Regions from separate parts of the Methylobacterium sp. B1 genome, predicted to be linked through region 1. Evidence: riboswitches for the same ligand, from Rfam matches in the RefSeq annotation. Region 1 holds a riboswitch; the other holds the start of a gene.
What was found. Region 1 has a riboswitch for thiamine pyrophosphate ahead of thiO (glycine oxidase ThiO). Riboswitches for the same ligand answer to the same signal wherever they lie in the genome.
Positions count from the first base shown of each region.

Region 1 (3,405 bases):
TGAGCCCCTCTCCGATCGCGTCCTCGATCGGCTCTCGGCGTCAGGAAGCCGTCCCACCCGTCCGCCGTGAACGCTGGCCCGCAGCCGATCCCGGGGAGACGGGCCGCGCCAGCCGCCGTTGGCGCACCGCGACCCCAGAGATCGGCATGGGCGTTCGGGCGTTTCAGCCCCTGAGGGTCATCGTGCTGCCGGAGACGCCGAACTCGCGCAGGCGCCTGAGGAATGACATGCCCAGCAGGCTGGTGGACAGGAGCCCGCGCGGGATCACGACCGCATCGACGTCTCGCACCGTGATCGATCCGATCTGCACGATCGCGATCCGGATCGGCGCCACGCGAACCGTCCCGTTCGCGGTGTTCCAGACGCGCGTGAAGTCGGACGCAGCGACCTGGATCCCGATCCGCGCGGCATCCTCCTCGGAGAACGCGCAGGCGCTCGCCCCGGTATCCACCATCATCGGCAGTGAACGGCCGTCCAGCAGAGCGTTGACGAAGAAATGGCCGTTGCGGCCAGCCTGGAGGGCCACACCGGCGGCGGCACGGTCTGCGAGATCCGGCTCCGGCGGCGGTGCGACGGCGAGCGCGACCGGCGCCGCCCGCATGCCGTCGCGCACCTTCAGGACGGCCGTGACGCCGAGAAAGCCGAGCATGCAGATCAACAGGATTGTGCGCACGCAAATTCGCCCGTGACGTGGAGTGCCGGCGCCCGGAGGAGGTCCGGGATCCCGGCGATCAGATCCCAGACGCGTGAAGGGATGGTGCGCGCCGCCTATCGCGACCGCTGTCCGCGCGCCGATTCCGGTCCGCTTGGTGTCTGGACTGTCACCGCGACCCGCGGATTGTCACGGGAATGATGCAGGGGCGGCGGCGCGGGGTTGACCGACACAAGCCGTGACGCCACATCTGCGTCTGTTCCAGGGAGATCCCCGGCAAGGGGCTGAGAAACCGCTGGCACGTCCCTCAGGACCTGCGGCGCGGAAATCCTTCGAACCTGATCCGGCTCATACCGGCGTAGGGATTGGACCGCGGCTGCCCGAAAGGCAGGCCACAGCTTCTGGCAGAAGCGCACGGCCCGCTCCCCGCGACGGCAATCCGCGGAGATGCCTGTGCCCTTCGACCGACCTGCCTCACCGATCGGCCGCCGCCGCAATCCCGAGAGCGTCGTCGCGCCCGCCGTCCTGCCGGCGCGGACCGACGTCGCCGTCATCGGCGGCGGGCTGATCGGTCTGTCGATCGCGTGGCGGCTCGCGCGGGCCGGCCGCACGGTGACCGTGCTGGAGCGGGAGACGATCGGCGCGGGCGCGAGCCTCGCGGCCACCGGCATGCTGGCTCCGGCCGCCGAGCACGAGCCCGGCTCGGACCCGCTTCTGCCGCTCGCCCTGGACTCGCTCCGGCTCTGGCCCGGCTTCCGCGACGCCCTTGAGGCCGAGTCCGGCCGAACCATCGACTATCGGGCCGACGGCACCCTGGTGCTGGCGGTCGGCCGCGACGAGGTCGAACGCCTGCGCTTCCGCTACGACCTGCAGCGCCGCTCGGGACTCGACGCCACCTGGCTGCCGGGCAGCGAGGTGCGGCGCCTGGAGCCCGGCCTGCGCCCCTCCGTCACCGCCGGGATCCACTGCCCGCTGGACCATCAGGTCGATCCCCGTCTGGTCATGGAGGCCCTCAACGAGGCTTGTCGCCGGGCCGGCGTGATCCTGGTGGAGCGGACCGCCGTCACCACCCTCGACTGGTCGGGCGGCCGCGTGACCGGGATCCGCGCCGGCGACCGCGTCGTCGCCGCGGAGACCGTCATCCTGGCTTCCGGCGCCTGGAGCGGGGAGGGCGGTCTGCTCCCCGACGCGCTCGCCCTTCCGGTCCGTCCGCTGAAGGGCCAGTCCCTGGCGCTGCGCACCACCGCCCGCACCGGCACCCTCGCGCGGATGGTCTGGACCGAGCAGGTCCACATGGCGCCGAAGAGCGACGGCCAGCTCATCGTCGGCGCGACCGTGGAGGATTGCGGCTTCCGGCCCGGCGTTACCGCGGGCGGGCTCTACGCGCTGCTGGAGGGCGCCCGCCGGGTGCTGCCCGGTATCGAGGAGATGGAAGTCGAGGCCGTCTGGAGCGGCTACCGCCCGACCTCGGACGACGACGCGCCGATCCTCGACACCATCGCACCGGGCCTCGTCGCCGCCACGGGGCATCACCGCAACGGCTACCTGCTCGCCCCGATCACCGCCGAGGCGATCGCCGCGCTGGTGTTGCACGGCGCGCTGCCCGAGGTCGCCCGTCCCTTCACCCGCCTGCGCTTCGGCCAGCCGGACGCGCTGAGGGCCTCGGCATGAAGCTCGTCGTCAACGGTGAGCCGCGCGACTGCGCGGCCGAGACGGTGGACGCGCTGTTCCGCCTCGAGGCCGCGGAGAGCGGCATCGAGAGCCCGCAGGGCGTCGCCATCGCGCTGAACGGCCGGGTGCTGCGCCGCCGCGACTGGGGGGAAACCCGGATCGCGGAGGGCGACCGCGTCGAGATCGTTCGCGCCATGCAGGGAGGTTGAGCATGGATCAGACCCATACGCCGCTGCGTCCCGAAGGTGGGGATGACAGCCTGACCATCGCCGGCGTGAGCCTATCGTCGCGACTGTTCATCGGCACCGCCGGCTATCCGACGCAGGCGATCATGCGCGACGCCGTCCAGGCGAGCGGCGCCGACGTGGTCACCGCCTCGATCCGCAGGGTCTCGCTGCAGGGCCACGGCTCGGACACGGTCAAGATCCTGAAGGGCAAGCGCTTCCTGCCGAATACCGCCGGCTGCGAGACGGCCCGCGACGCGATCATGACCGCCGAACTCGCCCGTGAGGCGCTCGATACCAACTGGATCAAGGTCGAGGTGATCGGTGACCGGGAGACGCTCTACCCGGACGTGATGGAGCTGATCGAGGCCTGCCGCCATCTCGTCGATGACGGCTTCGTGGTGCTGCCCTACTGCAACGACGACCCGATCGTATGCCAGCGCCTGGAGGATATCGGCTGCGCCGCCGTGATGCCCATGGGCTCACTGATCGGGTCCGGGATGGGCATCGCCAACCCGGCCAATCTCGAACTGATCTGCCGCCGGGCGAAGGTGCCGGTCGTGGTCGATGCCGGGATCGGCACCGCCTCGGATGCGGTGATCGCCATGGAACTCGGCGCCGCCGCCTGCCTGATCAACACCGCGGTGGCCAAGGCCGACGATCCCGTGCGCATGGCCCGCGCCATGGGCCGGGCGGTGGAGGCCGGACGCGACGCGTATTGCGCCGGGCGCATTCCCCGCCGCGGCCGGGCCGAGCCATCGAGCCCGCAGCTCGGCCTCGTCGGCTCGTGAGGGCACTGCCGTCGCCGCTGCTCGCGGTGACGGACCGGCACGGCCATCCACGGCCGCTCGCCGAGAC
Region 1 is NZ_BACT01000892.1:1,129-4,533, forward strand. Features, by position in the region: partial or broken gene I53_RS25440 (adenylate/guanylate cyclase domain-containing protein) at 1-3, shown strand, start outside; gene I53_RS25445 (TIGR02281 family clan AA aspartic protease) at 164-673, opposite strand; TPP riboswitch at 907-1,035, shown strand; gene thiO (glycine oxidase ThiO) at 1,100-2,323, shown strand; gene thiS (sulfur carrier protein ThiS) at 2,320-2,532, shown strand; gene I53_RS25460 (thiazole synthase) at 2,535-3,338, shown strand; gene I53_RS25465 (thiamine phosphate synthase) at 3,335-3,405, shown strand, end outside.

Region 2 (3,405 bases), on a different contig from region 1:
CCTGACAGGAAGCGCCTGCGACTGGAAGCGCTCCGCTCTGTCCAGGCGGATCAGAGAAGGATTTGCGCCCCGATCATCGAACTGGGCACCCCGCGCGCCGTCGGCATCGCCGCGGATCAGATGCGTGCGGCGATGCGCGGTACCAATGGCGCCCGACCCGGAGCGGTCCTCGACATCGAGGCCCCGTGCGGTGGAACGCCGGGGCGGAACGGCGGCACGCCCGAATCCGGATCGGACTGGGCGTGCCTTGGCCTCACTCGGCGGCGTCGACGTAGAGCTTGCCGCCCTCGGCCAGGAACTCCTCCGACTTGGCCCGCATGCCGGCTTCGGCCTCGGCCTTGGACATCGCGGGCGACGCGCCCACGACTTCGCCGGCTTCCTCCATCGCCAGCACCTCGGCCCGCAGATCCTGGGTGATCTTCATCGAGCAGAATTTCGGCCCGCACATCGAGCAGAAATGCGCGACCTTGTGGGCGTCCTTCGGCAGGGTCTCGTCGTGGTAGCGGCGGGCCGTATCCGGATCGAGGCCCAGGTTGAACTGGTCCTCCCAGCGGAAGTCGAACCGGGCGCGGCTGAGCGCGTCGTCGCGCAGCTGCGCGGCCGGGTGGCCCTTGGCGAGGTCGGCGGCGTGGGCAGCGATCTTGTAGGTGATCACGCCGGTCTTCACGTCGTCCCGGTCGGGCAGGCCGAGATGCTCCTTCGGGGTGACGTAGCAGAGCATCGCGGTGCCGAACCAGCCGATCATCGCGGCGCCGATGCCCGAGGTGATATGGTCGTAGCCGGGGGCGATGTCGGTGGTCAGCGGGCCGAGGGTGTAGAACGGCGCCTCGCCGCACTCCTTCAGCTGCTTCTCCATGTTGACCTTGATCTTGTGCATCGGCACGTGGCCGGGGCCCTCGATCATCACCTGGCAGCCCTTGTCCCAGGCGACCTTGGTCAGCTCGCCCAGCGTCTCCAATTCGCCGAACTGCGCGGCGTCGTTGGCGTCGGCGATTGAGCCCGGGCGCAGGCCGTCGCCCAGCGAGAACGACACGTCGTAGGCCCGCATGATGTCGCAGATCTCGTCGAACCGCTCGTAGAGGAACGATTCCCGGTGCCCGGCCAGGCACCAGCGCGCCATGATCGAGCCGCCGCGCGAGACGATGCCGGTGACGCGCCGGGCGGTCAGCGGCACGTGGGCGAGACGCACGCCCGCATGGATGGTGAAGTAGTCGATGCCCTGCTCGGCCTGCTCGATCAGCGTGTCCTTGAAGACCTCCCAGTCGAGCTTGAGCGGGTCGCCGCCGACCTTCTCCAGCGCCTGATAGATCGGCACCGTGCCGATCGGGACCGGGCTGTTCCGGATGATCCACGAGCGGATGTTGTGGATGTTGCGGCCGGTGGACAGGTCCATGACCGTGTCGGCGCCCCAGCGGATCGACCAGACGAGCTTCTCGACCTCGTCGGCGGCCGAGGAGGTCACGGCCGAGTTGCCGATATTGGCGTTGATCTTGACCAGGAAGTTCCGGCCGATCGCCATCGGCTCCAGCTCGGTGTGGTTGATGTTGGCCGGGATGATCGCCCGGCCGCGGGCGATCTCGTCGCGCACGAATTCGGGGGTGATGAAGGGCGGGACCGAGGCCCCGAAGCTCTGGCCGTCGGCGAGTGCGGCCTCGGCGCCCGCGAGCATCTTCTCGCGGCAGACGTTCTCGCGATGGGCGACGTAGATCATCTCCTCGGTGATGATCCCCGCGCGGGCGAACTCGTACTGGGTCACCCTCTGGCCCGGGGCCGCCTTGCGGATGGTCCGCTCGGCGGGGCAGGGGGCCACGAGCTTGTCGCCCGCGAAGCCGTTATCCTCGGGCTTCACCGCCCGCGGGGCGACGGCCGCGTAGCCGCGAGCCGCGATCCAGGGCTCGCGCACGCCGGGGAGGCCGGCATTGAGGTCGATCCGCGCGTCGGTCTCGGTGTAGGGGCCCGACGGGTCGTAGACCCGCACCGGTTCCTCCTTCGGATCGGAGAGGACGATCTCGCGGTAGGGGACGCGGATGTCCGGCCGTCCGGCCGGGCTCGCATAGGCCTTGCGCGATCCGGTCACCGGACCCGTGGTCACGGTCTCCGGGCTGCCTTTCACATCCTTGGGGAGAACGGGTGCGTTCATCGTGGGCCTCTCCTCGTGCTGGAGCAGTCCGGTCCACGCGATGGCCGAGATGAGATGGGGCCGCGCGACATGCGACCGCAGGTTCCCGTCCCTCCGCCGGTATGAGCCGGATCAGGTTCAAGGGTCAGGGCAGCGTGCCCAATCTCAGCCCCCGGCGGGGCTCCCCTCGGAACGGTTCCAGACTCAGGCGCGCGGACGGCTTTGTCAATGCTGACCGGGCGCCCTAGAAAACACATCCCGAAAACCGTTCGATCGAACGCATCCGCTTCTCAACCCCACGGCCTCACCCGCATCGCATGCGACTCCTCGCCGGCCTCCTGCTCGCCGTGCTCCTGCTCTGCGGGTTGGCCTGCGCCGCGCTCGCCCTCGGACAGCGCCGCTTCCTCTATCCGGGCGCCTTCAGCCCGCCGACACCCTGGCCGGTGCCGCCCGGGGTCGCGACGATCACGGTCGCGACCCCGGATGGCGAGACCCTGCACGGACTGTGGCGGCCGCCGCGGCCGGGCTGCGGCGTCATCGTCAGTTTCCACGGCAATGGATCCCGCCCGGAACCGCACGCGGAGCGCTTCGCCGCGGAGCCGTGGCGGGCGCGCGGCTGGGGTCTGCTGACCGTGGCCTATCGCGGCTATCCCGGCTCGACCGGCAGCCCCAGCGAAGACGGCCTGATCCGCGACGGCCTGGCGGCCGCAAACGCCGCGCGGGCACAGGCGCCCGACGCGCCGATCCTGCTGCACGGCCATTCGCTGGGTGCGGCCGTCGCGGTCGCCGTCGCCGAACGGGTGCCGACGATCGGGCTTTACCTGGAGGCCCCGTTCGACTCGATGATCCACACCGTGCGGCTGCATGTCCCGCTAGTCCCCATCTGGCTCCTGCGCGACACATACCGCTCGGACACGCGCATCCGTGGCGGAACTGCGCCGGTTCTGATCGTGCAGGGACGCGACGACACGGTGGTGCCGCTCAAGTTGGCGCAAGGCCTCGCCGCAGCAGCCGGCCCGCGGGCGCGGATCGCCGTGATCCCGGGCGACCACGTGTCCATCCTGGGGGGCCGGGACCGAGAGGCCGAGGCGATGTTCAGAGAGCGTGTCGGTCCGACCTGCCCGCAGCCGGTCGATCAGCAAGGATAGGAGAGGGGCGCGCGTGGTCGGACGGCGCTCGCAGCGCTGGAGCGCCGAGGATCCGGACGCACCGGGTGCGCAGGGCCGGCCCGAGCCGGTCTGCCCGCTCTGTGAGCGCCCGATTCCGCATCGCGCTCGCTCCAGCCT
Region 2 is NZ_BACT01000545.1:6,064-9,468, reverse strand. Features, by position in the region: gene thiC (phosphomethylpyrimidine synthase ThiC) at 254-2,140, opposite strand; TPP riboswitch at 2,212-2,317, opposite strand; gene I53_RS15995 (alpha/beta hydrolase) at 2,437-3,267, shown strand; gene I53_RS15990 (restriction endonuclease) at 3,281-3,405, shown strand, end outside.
Region 2: linked by a shared signal. The riboswitch ahead of thiC (phosphomethylpyrimidine synthase ThiC) and the one ahead of thiO (glycine oxidase ThiO) in region 1 are both predicted to bind thiamine pyrophosphate.